4 regions of the Variovorax sp. UC74_104 genome follow, and region 1 is predicted to be linked to each of the others. Evidence: predicted binding sites of a transcription regulator. Region 1 holds the regulator's gene; each other region holds the start of a gene.
What was found. Region 1 encodes sigma-54, which starts transcription at its own class of promoters, with help from an activator protein. Its sites were predicted from a motif close to TGGCANGNAANCTGCTTT; they were not measured.
Positions count from the first base shown of each region.

Region 2: a site for sigma-54 is predicted at 2,276-2,293, ahead of ACHMXA_RS14430 (nitrate/nitrite transporter). Genes of this name have one in related genera too.
Region 3: a site for sigma-54 is predicted at 1,369-1,386, ahead of glnA (type I glutamate--ammonia ligase). Genes of this name have one in related genera too.
Region 4: a site for sigma-54 is predicted at 1,661-1,678, ahead of ACHMXA_RS05445 (ammonium transporter). Genes of this name have one in related genera too.

Region 1 is NZ_CP171978.1:1,378,723-1,382,270, reverse strand. It holds gene ACHMXA_RS06545 (phospholipase D family protein) at 1-1,273, opposite strand, end outside; gene rpoN (RNA polymerase factor sigma-54) at 1,400-2,989, opposite strand; gene lptB (LPS export ABC transporter ATP-binding protein) at 3,011-3,548, opposite strand, start outside.
Region 2 is NZ_CP171978.1:3,103,003-3,106,550, forward strand. It holds gene ACHMXA_RS14425 (bifunctional protein-serine/threonine kinase/phosphatase) at 1-715, shown strand, start outside; gene ACHMXA_RS14430 (nitrate/nitrite transporter) at 829-2,085, opposite strand; gene ACHMXA_RS14435 (ANTAR domain-containing protein) at 2,355-3,548, shown strand, end outside.
Region 3 is NZ_CP171978.1:2,718,698-2,722,245, forward strand. It holds gene ACHMXA_RS12595 (EI24 domain-containing protein) at 1-488, shown strand, start outside; gene ACHMXA_RS12600 (molybdopterin-binding protein) at 485-1,285, shown strand; gene glnA (type I glutamate--ammonia ligase) at 1,432-2,847, shown strand; gene ACHMXA_RS12610 (hypothetical protein) at 3,094-3,548, shown strand, end outside.
Region 4 is NZ_CP171978.1:1,126,390-1,129,937, reverse strand. It holds gene chrA (chromate efflux transporter) at 1-559, opposite strand, end outside; gene ACHMXA_RS05450 (sulfite exporter TauE/SafE family protein) at 584-1,342, opposite strand; gene ACHMXA_RS05445 (ammonium transporter) at 1,717-2,955, shown strand; gene ACHMXA_RS05440 (hypothetical protein) at 2,979-3,284, shown strand; gene ACHMXA_RS05435 (thiamine pyrophosphate-binding protein) at 3,396-3,548, opposite strand, start outside.

The DNA.
Region 1 (3,548 bases):
GCCGGTCGATCACCGCCGACTTGGCGTGCAGCCTCCCCACGGAGGTGCCGAAGAGCCCCAGCCGCACGCTGCGCCGGGTGCGGTTGGTGCTCAGCTCGTAGAGGTCGGCACCCAGCCTGAGCATGTCGGGCCGGTAGCGGCGGTAGGCGGTGTGCACCAGCGGCTCGTCGGTGGCGGCCAGCGAGTTGGTGACCACGCTGATCTTCACGTTGCGCCCGCGGATCTCGCGCATCACCTCCAGCCCCGAGGGGCCCGGGATCAGGTAGGGCGAGACGATGGTCACTTCCGAGCGGGCGCGGCGCATCTGCTCGACCACGTTGTAGCGCACGCTGTCGACGTCGAGCAGCGGCACGCCGCCGTAGGAAGCGGTCTTGCCGATCACGCGCTCGGGCGAATCGGCATACGCCTCGGCGGTGGTCCAGATCAGGCCGAGCTTGCCGGCGTCCAGGTCTTCGGCCATCGGGCTGTAGCCCAGCAGGTCGTTGGGCGCGGGCCTGGGCGGCGGGGGCGTGGTGTCGGGGCCGGTGGCGAGCTCGAAGCGCTGCTGCAGCTCCTCGCGCGAGAGGCCGCTGCCCACCACCGACTGGATCGGCCGCACGTAGACGCTGTTCCAGTATTGGTCGAACAGGCTGCCCAGGCGGGGAATGAGCGCGCCGGTGACGAAGGTGTCGAGGTCGATGAAGTTCTCGCCCGCCGTGCGCCTGAAGTACTGGTTGCCGATGTTGCGCCCGCCCGCCACCGCCATCGCGCCGTCGGCGATGAACAGCTTGTTGTGCATGCGGCGGTTGACGCGGCTGAAGTCGAAGAGCGAGGCCGTGAAGCGCTTCAGCAGGCTGCCGCGGCCGGCCGGGAAGGGGTTGAACAGGCGCAGCTCCACATTGGGCGTGGCGGCGAAGCCCAGCAGCAGTTCGTCTTCGCCGGAGGTGTAGAGGTCGTCCATCAAGAGCCGCACGCGCACGCCGCGCTGGGCGGCGTCGCGCAGGGTGCGCAGCAGGTAGCGGCCGGTCTCGTCGTTCTCGATCTGGTAGTACTGCACGTCCAGCGTGCGCTGCGCGCGGCGGGCCAGCTGGATGCGGGTGTCGAAGGCGAAGTCGCCGCCGGGCATCAGGCGGAAGCCGCTCAGGTCGGGGTCGGGCTGCGAGGCCAGCGCGATCTTGCCCAAGGCGGTGTCGGCCGAGACGGCGATGGCCTTGGTCGGCGTGCGCGGCGCCTCGTCGGGCAGCGTGGCGCAGCCGGCGACAAACAGCACGACCATGGCGAGCACCACAGCCATGCCCAAACGCCACCCGGATCCATTCAAGGAACACCGCGGAACCGGCTCAGCCGGGCCGCAGGTGTTGCCCCCTGCAAGGGGGTTGGCGAAGCGACACGAAGTGCGCATAGCCTGGGGGTGTACCAATTACAAGGCTTTGCGCAGGTTGGCGGGCGCGATGCGCAGCGCCTCGCGGTACTTGGCGACGGTGCGGCGCGCGCACTCGATGCCCTGCTCCTTCAGCATCTCGGAGATCTGGCTGTCCGACAGCGGCTTCTTCACGCTCTCGGAGCCGACGAACTGCTTGATGAGCGCGCGCACCGCGGTGCTCGACGCATTGCCGCCGGTCTCGGTGCCCAGCGCCGAGCCGAAGAAGTACTTGAGCTCGACCGTGCCGAAGGGCGTGGCCATGTACTTGGCGGTGGTCACGCGCGAGATGGTCGATTCGTGTAGGCCCAGCTCGTCGGCGATCTCGCGCAGCACCAGCGGGCGCATGGCGAGCTCGCCGTGCACGAAGTAGCTCTTCTGCCGCTCGACGATGGCGTTGCTCACGCGCAGGATGGTGTCGAAGCGCTGCTGGATGTTCTTGATGAACCAGCGCGCCTCCTGCAGCCGCTGCGACAGCGCCTGGCTGCCCTCGCCCTTGTGCGACTTCAGCGCGCCGGCGTAGATGTCGTGCACGCGCAGGCGCGGCATCACGTCGGGGTTGAGCATCACGCGGAACTTCACGTTGGTGCCGCGGCCGGTCTTGGTGACGATCACGTCCGGAATGATGACGTTGCGCTCGACGTCGACGAAGCGCCGGCCCGGCTTGGGCTCCAGCCGCGCGATGACCTGCAGCGCCGAGCGCACCAGCTCCTCGCTGCTGCGGGTGAGCGTGGCCAGGCGCTTGAAGTCGCGGCGCGCGAGCAGCTCCATGGGCTGCTTGCAGATGGCCAGCGCCGTCTTGCGGACCAGTTCCTCTTCCTCGGTCTCGTCGTCGCTGGCCATGGCGCGCAGCTGGATGCTCAGGCACTCGCCGAGGTCGCGCGCACCCACGCCAGCGGGCTCCAGGCTCTGCAGCAGGCCGAGCGCCACCTGGAAGTGATGCACCAGGTCGTCGAACTGGTCGTTGTCGTCGCCGGCCAGGCCCGAGGCCAGCGCGGGCAGCGAGTCCTCGAGGTAGCCGTCGTCGTTGAGCGATTCGATCAGGAAGCGCAGCGCGGCGCTGTCGTTCTCGTTCAGGCGCAGGCTCAGCGCCTGGCGGTGCAGGAAGGATTGCAGCGACTCCTGGCTGCGCGCGAGCTCGGTGGCGTCGGCGCGCTCGTCGTCGCCCAGGTTGTTCTGGCGCGCGGGCGCGTCGCTGCCCCATTCGCTGTCGTCGGGCGCCATGTCGACGGTGCCGTCGCCCTCCCAGTCGGGCTCGCGCTCGGAGATCTCGGCGGCGGGGCCGTCGGAGTCAGCGGTGGAGGCGCTCTCGGCGGACGAACTCGTGCTGCTGCTGGCGGCCGGGGAGGCGAAGTCGCCCTCGCCTTCGCCGCCGTCATCGCGGGGGACCGGCGCGTCGGCCGTGTCGAGCCCGAATTCCTCGCGCGCGGCTTCTTCCGCGGTGCGCTCGAGGAACGGGTTCTCGTCGAGCATCTGCTCCACCTCCTGGCTCAGTTCGAGCGTGGAGAGCTGCAGCAGCCTGATCGACTGCTGCAGCTGCGGCGTGAGCGCCAGATGCTGCGAAACGCGAAGGGATAGCCCTTGCTTCATGGTGGAAACCGCCCCCGCGCCTTACATGCGGAAGTGCTCGCCCAGGTACACCCTGCGTACCTCGGCGTTGTCGACGATCTCCGAAGGCGTGCCTTGTGCCAGCACATGCCCGTCGCTGATGATGAAGGCGTGGTCGCAGATGCCCAGCGTCTCGCGCACGTTGTGGTCGGTGATGAGCACGCCGATGCCGCGCTCCTTCAGGAAGCTGATGATCCGCTGGATCTCGATCACCGCGATCGGGTCGATGCCGGCGAAGGGCTCGTCCAGCAGGATGAAGCGCGGCTGCGTGGCCAGGGCGCGCGCGATCTCGACGCGGCGGCGCTCGCCGCCCGACAGCGCGAGCGCCGGCGAATCGCGCAGGTGGTCGACGCGCAGGTCAGCCAGTAGCTCGGACAGGCGCTCCTCGATGTGCGGCTTCGACAGCGGCGCCATCTTGCCGTTCGCGTCGGGCTCCATCTGCAGCTCGAGCACGGCGCGCACGTTCTCCTCGACCGTGAGCTTGCGGAAGATGGAAGCTTCCTGCGGCAGGTAGCTCAGGCCCATGCGGGCGCGGCGGTGG
Region 2 (3,548 bases), 1.7 Mb from region 1:
ACGCGCCGAGAACGCGAGCGCGCTCTACATCGTTTTCGACTGGCACGGCGGGCGCACGCTGGAGCAACTGCGCAAGGCCAATCCGCGCGGCGCGGTGGCCGATGTGGTGGCCGCCGGCATCGAACTGAGCCGCGCGCTCGGCCGGCTGCATCGGCAAGGCGTGATCCACCGCGACATCAAGCCCGGCAACCTGCACCTGGGCGACGACGGCCGCTGGCGCATCCTCGACCTGGGCGTGGCGCTGTCCGGCAGGGAGGGCGCGGCCCAGCGCGAGCTGCATGCGGGCACGCCCAGCTACATCAATCCCGAGCAGTGGGAGGAGGGCGGCACCGCCAATGCGGGCAGCGACCTGTTCGCCCTCGGCGTCACGCTCTACCAGTGGCTCACCGGCCATCTGCCCTACGGCGAGATCGAGCCCTACCAGGTGGCGCGCTACCGCCGCGACCCGGTCGCGCTTTCGCGGCTGCGGCCCGACCTGCCGATCTGGCTCGACCACCTGGTGCGCAAGGCCGTCGCGCGCGATCCGCGCGAGCGTTTCGAGACCGCCGAGGAACTGCTGCTCGCGCTCGAACGCGGTGCATCGCGCCCCGTGAACGCACCCGCCGCCACGCCGCTGATCCGCCGCGATCCGCTCGTGCTCTACCAGCTGGCGCTGGGCGTGTCGGTGCTGTTCAACCTCCTGTTGATCGTGTGGCTGCTTTTTCTGCCGCATTGAGCTCACCCCCAGGCTTGCCCACTGCGTGTGGCCGCCAACCCCCTCTCCGGGGGCAGCACCGGTGGCCCGGCAAAGCCGGTTCCACGGTGTTCCTGGCATAGGGGCGCGCGGATTCATGCGGAGCGCCTCGCCGGTTGCGAAGCCGGCGCATGGGCCGGCACGACGCGCGCGCGGCCACCCTTCTCGGCCCAGGTGCGGGTCCAGCGGATCTGCATCACGCGCATCACGCCCAGCATCACGAGTGAGAGCGCCGCGAAGAAGATGAAGCCCCAGAGGTAGCTGCCCAGGTACTGCTTCGACAGGCCCATGGCGTTGGGCACCAGGCCGCCGCCCAGCGCGCCGATCTCGCCGATCATCGAGCCGGCCACCGCCGTGCTCGCGGGCCAGCGCAGCGGCACCAGCTGGAAGAGGGCGCCGTTGCCCGCGCCCAGCGCGGCGAAGCAGACGATCAGCACCAGCGTGGTGACGGTCAGCGAACCGGAAGAGACGCCCACCAGCACAAGGCCCACGGCCACCACCAGCAGCACCACGGTAAGCGTGTTCACGCCGCCCCAGCGGTCGGAGATCCAGCCGCCCACGACGCGCACCGCCGCGCCCATGAAGGCCGCGAGCATGGTCAGCTGGCCGGCCTGCACTTTGCTCACGCCGAACTGGTCGTAGTAATACGAGGGCAGGAAGGTCGTGAGGCCGATGAAGCCACCGAAGGTCACGCCGTAGATCAGGCTGAACACCCAGCCGTCTTTTTCGAACAGGCAGGCGATGTGCTCGCGGAAGCTCGAATGCGCGTTCACGTCCGGCGGCTCCTTGGCGAAGAGCACCATCACGACCATCGGGATCAGGATGGCGACGGCGGCCACGCCGTACACCGCCTGCCAGCCCAGCCAGTTGGCCAGCGGCGGCGCCACCAGCACCGACACGGCCGTGCCCACGTTGCCCGCGCCCACCAGCCCCATGGCCAGGCCCTTGTGCTGCGGCGGGAACCAGCCCGAGCCCAGCGACAGCGCCACGCCGAAGCTGGCGCCCGCGATGCCCAGCAGCACGCCCATGGCGAGCAGGTCGTTGAAGCTCTTGACGAAGAAGAACCCGAAGAGCATCGCCACCGCGATCAGCGCCATCTCGACCAGCGTGGCCTTCTTGCGGCCGATGTACTGCGAGAGGATGCCCAGCGGAAAACGCATGAGCGCGCCCGCGATGATCGGCACCGACAGCATCAGGCCCTTCTGCGCCGGCGAGAGGCTGAAGGTCTCGCCGATGAAGGGCGCCATGGCGCCGTTGAGCACCCAGATGCAGCAGGAGAACGAGAAGTACAGGAAGGCCGCGAACAGTGTCGGACTGTGGCCTGACTGCAAGAAATTCCTGAAACCTGACATGGCGTTCAAAGATGCAAAAAGCCGCGGCGCGGCCCTGGAGGGGCCGTGTCGACGGACGGGGTTGGGAGCGGGGTGCCGGCAGCGGACGCTGCAAGCGTGGGGGTGCGCGCGGCATGTGTGTTGCCGGGCCGGATGCAGGAGCCTGCAGCCTCTTCACCAAAGCGGTGCTTCGTTACACCGCGCCCTGTTTCATGCAAGAGGCGTGCCCGCGGATTCGCGCGGGCGTGGCCTATGCTCGCGGTGCGCTCCCGCACCGTTCTTTCTCCACGATGTCCCTTCTCGTTGTCCTGCCCGATGAACCTGCCGGCCCGGTGCTGCCGCAGCCGCTGGCGAAGGCCTTGTCCGGCGCTGGGATCGACGTGCTCGGCGTTGCCGATTGCGTTGGTTTCGCACGGCAGTTCGAGGCGCTCGCTCCTCGGCAGGTGCTGATCTTCCTGCCCGTGCCCACGCCCGCGCTGCTCGATGCCCTGCGCGGCTGGGCCGGTGTGCCGCCGTGCGCTGTGGGCCTCGCCAGCGGGTCGCTGAACGCCGCGCAGCACGAGGAACTGGTCGCGCTCGGCGTGCACGCCTGGCTGCATGCCGATGCCATCGAGGCCGGATCGCTTGCCGCATTGATGGCGCGCGCCTCGTCCCGCTGGCAGCGCGAGGCCGCGCTGCGCACCGAACTGGAGAACCTGCGCACCCGCATGGACGAGCGCAAGTGGGTCGATCGTGCCAAGGGCCTGCTGATGTCCGCGCGCGGCATCGGCGAGGACGAGGCCTTCGGCCTGCTGCGAGGCGCCGCGATGCACGCGAACCTGCGGCTCGGCGAGGTGTCGCGTTCGGTCATCGAGGCCGCGCAGTGGGCGGAGGCGATCAACCGCGCCGGGCAGCTGCGCATGCTCTCGCAGCGGCTGGTGCGCGTGGCGGCGCAGCTGCTGGGCGGCATCGACGCGCAGCGGGCCAGGCTGCTGCGCACGCAGTCTTCCGAGCGGGTGCAGCAGAACCTGGATCACTTGGCGGCCCTCGGACTCGGCGCGGGCGGCGTCGAGGCGCTCGCGCAGGCGCAGTCCGCGTGGAGCGGGCTGGCCGAAGCCCTGACTGCAAAGCCGACGGCGGCGGGACTGGCCGACATCGACCGGCGCGCCGAAGTGCTGCTGAACGCCGCCGAGGCGCTCACCGAGGCGCTCGAAACCTCGGGCGCGCGGCGCGCGCTGCGCATCGTCAACATCTGCGGGCGGCAGCGCATGCGCGCGCAGCGGCTCGCCAAGGACGCGCTGCTGGCCGCAGCGCTGAAGGAAGAAGCGACCAAGGCACGGCTGGTGCCGACCATGGCCGAGTTCGAAGCCGCGCTGCTCGAACTGGAGCGTGCGCCGCTGAGCACTGCCGAGATCCGTGCCGCGCTGGCGAGCGCGCGCGACGAATGGCTGCGGCTGGTGGGCGGCGTGCAGGCGCTCGACAGCGCCGACGGCCGCGCCACGCTG
Region 3 (3,548 bases), 1.3 Mb from region 1:
CGCTGGGCGCGACCATCCTGGCGGTGATCGCGCTGGTCGTGTCGATGCCACTGTGGCTGATTCCGCCGCTGGTGCTGATATTGCCGCCGCTGATCTGGGGCTGGCTCACCTACCGCGTGATGAGCTTCGACGCACTCGCAGAGCACGCCAGTCCCGAGGAGCGCGCCGCCCTCATCCGCGCGCACCGGGTGCCGCTGCTTTGCATCGGCGTGCTGTGCGGCTACCTGGGCGCCGCGCCCAGCATCGTCTGGGCCTCGGGCCTGCTGTTCGCCGCCGCTTTCTTCGTGCTGGTGCCGATCGCCATCTGGATCTACACGCTGGTTTTCGCCTTCTCGGCTGTGTGGTTCGCTCACTACTGCCTCGATGCGCTCGCGCAGCTTCGCGCCCAGCGCGCGGCGGCCGAGGCAGCGGCTGTGGGCGGCGGCACGCCGGCCATCGAGGCCGACGAAGCCAGCAAGGCCGCTCTTTCCCAATGGGGTTCTCCATGACACGCGCATTCGGTCTCATCGTCGTCGGCGACGAGATTCTTTCCGGCAAGCGTGCCGACAAGCACATGGCCAAGGTCATCGAGCTGCTTGCCGCACGCGGCCTTCAACTGAGCTGGGCCGAGTACGTGGGCGACGAGCCCGATCGCATCACGGCCGCGCTGCAGCGCGCCTTCGCCTCGGGCGACATCGTCTTCTCGACCGGCGGCATCGGCGCCACGCCCGACGATCACACCCGCCAGTGCGCCGCCAGGGCGCTTGGCGTGCCGCTGGCGCTGCACCCCGAGGCCGAACTGCTGATCCGTGAGCGCATGCAGGACACCGCGCGCGAGCAGGGCCTGCCCTACGAGCCCGACCGGGCCGACAACGTGCACCGACTCAACATGGGCGTGTTTCCGCAGGGGGCCACGCTCATCTACAACCCGTACAACAAGATCCCGGGCTTCAGCGTCGGCGACGTGCACTTCGTGCCCGGTTTCCCCGTCATGGCCTGGCCGATGATCGAATCCGTGCTCGACGGCCGCTACGCCGGGCTGTTCGCCACCAAGGCCGTCGCCGAGAAATCCGTGATCGTTTTCGGTGCCATGGAGGCCACGCTGACGCCGCTCATGGAGGCGATCGAGGCCAATCATGCCGGCATCAAGGTGTTCAGCCTGCCCAGTGTCGACCATCCGACTTACGGGCGGCACATCGAACTGGGCGTCAAGGGCGATGCCGAGCGGCTCGACGCCGCCTATGCCCAGCTGATCGAAGGCCTGCACACTTTTGACGCCAAGCTAGGCCCTGAATTGGTGCGATAAAAATCAATGCACCAAAATAGTGAGTTTCTGCCTTCATTTGGGTCCTGAGGCGGTCATCGAAGCCTCATCCGGTGAGGCGACAATGGCACAGAAACTGCATCCCACGTCCCTGTATTCCTAACCACCATCCAACTCAGGAGAAACTGATGGCAAAGACCGTCGCCGATGTACTCAAGCTCGTCAAGGAAAACGAGGTCAAGTTCGTCGACTTCCGCTTCACCGATACCCGCGGCAAAGAGCAGCACGTGACCGTGCCGGTCTCGGCTTTCGACGAAGACAAATTCACCTCGGGCCACGCATTCGACGGCTCGTCCATCGCCGGCTGGAAGGGGATCGAAGCTTCGGACATGCAGCTCATGCCCGACCCGAACACCGCCAACATCGACCCGTTCTTCGAAGAAACGACGCTGATCCTGACCTGCGACGTGATCGACCCCGCCGACGGCAAGGCCTACGAGCGCGACCCGCGCTCGCTCGCCAAGCGCGCCGAAGCCTACATGAAGGCTTCGGGCCTGGGCGACACCGCCTACTTCGGTCCGGAACCCGAATTCTTCGTGTTCGACGGCGTGCGCTGGAAGAACGACATGTCGGGCTGCTTCGTGAAGATCGAATCCGAAGAAGCCTCGTGGAACACCGACAAGGAATACGAGCACGGCAACACCGGCCACCGTCCCGCGGTCAAGGGCGGCTACTTCCCGGTTCCCCCGGTCGACAGCTTCCAGGACATGCGTTCGGAAATGTGCCTGGTGCTCGAATCGCTGGGCATCCCGGTCGAAGTGCATCACCATGAAGTGGCCAACGCCGGCCAGATGGAACTCGGCACCAAGTTCAGCACGCTCGTGCAGCGCGCCGACTGGGTCCAGCTGCAGAAGTACGTGATCCACAACGTGGCCCACGCCTACGGCAAGACCGCCACCTTCATGCCCAAGCCCATCGTCGGCGACAACGGCTCCGGCATGCACGTGCACCAGTCGGTCTGGAAGGACGGCAAGAACCTGTTCGCCGGCGACGGCTACGCAGGCCTGTCGGACTTCGCGCTGCACTACATCGGCGGCATCATCAAGCACGCCCGTGCCCTGAACGCCATCACGAACCCCGGCACCAACAGCTACAAGCGCCTGGTGCCCGGCTTCGAAGCCCCGGTGAAGCTGGCCTACTCGGCCAAGAACCGCTCGGCCTCGATCCGCATTCCGTTCGTGGCCAACCCGAAGGGCCGCCGCGTCGAAGCACGCTTCCCCGATCCGCTGATGAACCCGTACCTGGGCTTCGCCGCGCTGCTGATGGCCGGCCTGGACGGCGTGGAAAACAAGATCCATCCGGGCGAAGCCGCCAGCAAGGACCTGTACCACCTGCCGCCGGAAGAAGACGCGCTGATCCCCACCGTCTGCCACAGCCTCGACCAGGCCCTGGAATACCTGGACAAGGATCGTGCGTTCCTGACCAAGGGCGGCGTGTTCACCGATGCCTACATCGACGCGTACATCGAACTGAAGATGCAGGAAGTCACGCGCTTCCGCATGGCGACCCATCCGGTCGAGTTCGACATGTACTACTCGCTGTAATTGGCTCGCCCCCCAGGCTTCGCGCACTTCGTGTCGCTTCGCCAACCCCCCTACCGGGGGGCGATACCTGCGGCCCGGCAGAGCCGGTTCCGCGGTATCTCCCGCGAAGAGGTTTTGGGGCTTGTAGGCCTGATGGGTTACGAAGGACGGCTTGGCCGTCCTTTTTCTTTGGGGTGGAACATCTGGTCACTTTTGCTGTCGAATTGCACGAAAATGCCCCTTTGTCGCCGCTTCCCACCGATACACATGAAGACAGCTTCCCTCATCTTTTTGGCCGGTTCACTGATCGCGCTGCCGGCGCTCGCGCAGGAGCGTGTCTGGCGTTGCGGCAACGAGTACACGAACAACTCCACCGTCGCGCAGCAGAAGGGCTGCAAGATCATGGAAGGCGGCAACGTCACGGTCGTGCAGGGCACGCGGGCGTCGGGTGGCGGTTCCGCTTCTTCCCCGTCGGGCGGTTCGTCCGCCGCGCGTTCGCCGGCGGGCAGTCCGAGGGTGGAAGGCGTTGACCAGCGTGCCCGCGACGGCGAGGCGCGATCGGTGCTCGAGGCCGAGCTCAAGAAGGCCGAGGCGCGCCAGGCCGAGCTGCAGAAGGAATACAACAACGGCGAGCCCGAGAAGCAGGGCAGCGAAGGCCGCAACTACCAGAAGTACCTGGACCGCGTCGCCGAGATGAAGGCCGAACTGGCGCGCAACGAGAG
Region 4 (3,548 bases), 250 kb from region 1:
CCCGGCTGCCGACGTAGCCGATGGCCGCCGCTGCCAGCACGATCAGCGGAAATGGCAGCTGCAGCGCGAAGATCGCCACGAAGGCCGCGCCGGCGATCGCCCAGAGCCAGGGGTTCTTCAGCACCCGCGAGCCGATGCGCCAGGCCGCGAACAGCACGATGGCCGTGACCGCCGGCTTCACGCCGTACAGCAGCCCCGCCACCGCCGGCACCTGCCCGTAGGCCATGTAGATCCACGAGAGCGCGATCAGGATGAAGAGCGAGGGCAGCACGAACAGCACCCCCGCTGCGATGCCGCCCCAGGTGCGGTGCATGAGCCAGCCGATGTAGGTGGCGAGCTGCTGGGCCTCGGGGCCGGGCAGCAGCATGCAGTAGTTGAGGGCGTGGAGAAAGCGCTTCTCCGAGATCCAGCGCCTGCGCTCCACCAGTTCCTGGTGCATCAGCGCGATCTGCCCGGCCGGGCCGCCGAAGCTGATGAAGCCCAGCTTGAGCCAGTAGGCGAAGGCCTGCCAGAAGCCGACGGGAGCGGGCCGCTCGACGGGATCTTGGGGAGAGGACATCGGGCGACTTTCTTTCTTGCTTCGTTATTTCAGGAATGCGTCGTAGGCGGTCTTCAGTATCAGCGCGCTCACCACCACGATGAACACCACCCGCACGAAGCCCGCGCCGTGCTTGAGCGCAACCCGCGTGCCCAGCACGCTGCCGGCCACGTTGGCCACCGCCATCACCAGCCCGTAATGCCACCAGACGTGGCCCTTGGCCGCCAGCAGGATCAGCGCGGCGGCGTTGGTCAGCGTGTTGATGATCTTGGCCGAGGCCGAGGCGTTGAGGAAGTCGTAGCCCATCCAGCGCACGAAGAGGAACACCAGGAAGCTGCCCGCGCCCGGGCCGAAGAAGCCGTCGTACAGCCCGATGCAAAGGCCGATGGTGCAGGCCGCCAGCGTCTCGGCGTGGCCGGAGAAGCGCGGCGCGTGCATGCGGCCCATGTCCTTGCGCGCCAGCGTGTAGAGCAGCACGCCCAGCAGGATGAGCGGCAGCGCCTTGCGCAGGAAGTCGCCCGGGAACATGGTGACGCCCCAGGCGCCCAGCATCGAGCCGGCAAAGCCGAGCAGCGCGGCCGGCCACAGCGCGCCCCAGCGCATCTGCACCCGCTGGCTGAACTGGGCCGCGGCGGCGGCCGTGCCCCAGATGGAAGCGCTCTTGTTGGTGCCCAGCAGGGTCGCCGGCGGTGCACCCGGGAAAACGGCGAACAGCGCAGGCACCAGGATCAGCCCGCCTCCGCCCACGATCGAATCGACAAAACCCGCGAGCGCAGAGGCGCCCGTGACCACCAGCATTTCCATAGGGCGTGGATTGTCTCACCCCGGTGCTATCGAAAAAGTAGCTTGAAAGGCCGATGCCCCAAGCCCCGCGCAAATAAAAAAGGCGCCGACCAGCGGCGCCTTTCAAGCTTGGACAGGCATCTCGTACGGAGCCTTTGAAGAATTTTTATTGTTGCTTGGGGGGTTTGTCTCCTCGGACCCTCGGCACACGAGCAGGGCCCGTTCGCGAGTGCGCAGACTTTAGGGGCACGCACCGCCTCAGTGCATAGGGAATTACCCGCTTTGCCTTACCGAATAAGCCCGGTTTGCAAACCAAAGTGTTTCTGATAGTTAACGACGTGGCACGACTTGTGCACGGGGCGCCTGAGTCCACCACTTGAAGAAGAAAGCGACCAATGGCCCTGGCACCGCAAGCCTCCATCAACGCGGCAGACACCGCATGGATGATGACCTCGACCGCGCTGGTGCTGCTGATGACGCTGCCCGGCATCGCTCTCTTCTACGCGGGCATGGTGCGCCGCAAGAACGTGCTGGCCACCATGGCGGCGGTGGTGGCGATCGCCGCGACGGTCTCGCTGACCTGGTTCGCGCTGGGCTATTCGCTGGCCTTCACCGAGGGCTGGCCCTGGCTCGGCGGCTCCGGGCGCTTCTGGTTCTCGGGCTTCGAATACCTGAAGGAGGCCGGCCAGCTCGCGGTGAGCCACGTGGCGCCCAACGTGCCCGAGTCGGTCTACGCGATGTTCCAGCTGACCTTCGCGATCATCACCACCGCGCTGGTGCTCGGCGCCTTCGTCGAGCGCATGCGCTTCTCGGCGATCCTGTGGTTCGCGCTGCTGTGGAGCGTGCTGGTGTACGCACCCGTCGCGCACTGGGTGTGGGAGCCCGGCGGCTGGCTCGCGCAGATGGGCGCGCTCGACTTCGCGGGCGGCTCGGTGGTGCACGTCAACGCCGGCATCGCGGGGCTGGTGTGCGCCTATGCGCTGGGCTCGCGCAAGGGCTACGGCCGCGAGGCCTTCGAGCCCTACAACCTGGCTTTCACCATGACCGGCGCCGGCCTGCTGTGGGTAGGCTGGTTCGGCTTCAATGCCGGCTCGGCGGTGGCGGCCGACGGCCGCGCGGGGCTGGCGATGCTGGTCACGCACATCGCGGCGGCCGCCGGCGCCATGAGCTGGATGCTCGGCGAATGGATCGTGCGGCGCAGCCCCTCGCTGCTGGGCCTGTGCTCGGGCCTCGTGGCCGGGCTGGTGGCCATCACGCCGGCGGCCGGCTTCGTCACGCCGCCGGCCGCGCTGGCCATCGGCGCCATCGCGGGGCTGGCCTGCTACTGGGGCGCCACCGGCCTGAAGCACCTGCTGGGGGCGGACGACTCGCTCGACGTGTTCGGCGTGCACGGCATAGGCGGCATCGTGGGCGCGCTGCTGACCGGCGTGTTCGCCGACCCGCGCGTCTCCGGCGCCACGGGCGACGTGCTGACGCAGGCGATCGCGGTCGGCAGCGTGGCCATCTTCAGTGCGACGGGAACGGCGGTGGTGCTGTTCCTGGTGCACGTCATCGTCGGCCTGCGCGTCGATGCCGACAGCGAGCTGCTGGGCCTCGATCTTGCACAGCACAGGGAACATCTCGGGAGCAGCTGACCCACCGACGGAGGAAACAAGCCATGTCGCCATCCATGTCCGAAAGCGAACGCATCGCCCTCGCCGCCCGCCTTCACGTGGCACTGCGGCGAAAGCACGGCCGCGTGACCGACACCGAATGGATGGCGACCAATGCCGAGTACGCCGCCGAGATCGTGCGCATGACCCGCGCGCACGCGGCCGACACCAAGGACGAGGAGCTCTACCTTCTCGCCACCCGGCTGGAGCAGGCGATGGAGCCGCTGGCCCGCGCCGCGCGCCTGGCGGCACGCCAGCCCGACGGCCAGCCGCCCACGCCGCCGCCGCGGTACGTCGGCGGCCTGCGCTGATACGCAGCCAGTTCGCGGGACACCGGGGAACCGGCTTTGCCGGGCCGCAGGTGTCGCCCCCGGTGAGGGGGTGGCGAAGCGACACGAAGTGCGCGCAGCCTGGGGGAGTGCTCAGTTCCCGAGCGCCGCCTTGCGGATCGACTGCAGCGTGCTGCCCGGCGTGATGGCCTCCGGGTCCAGCAGGCAATGCAGGATCGCCGGCTTGCCGCTCGCTCTCGCGCGGGCCAGCGCGGGGCCGAATTCTTCGGTGCTCTCGACGCGCTC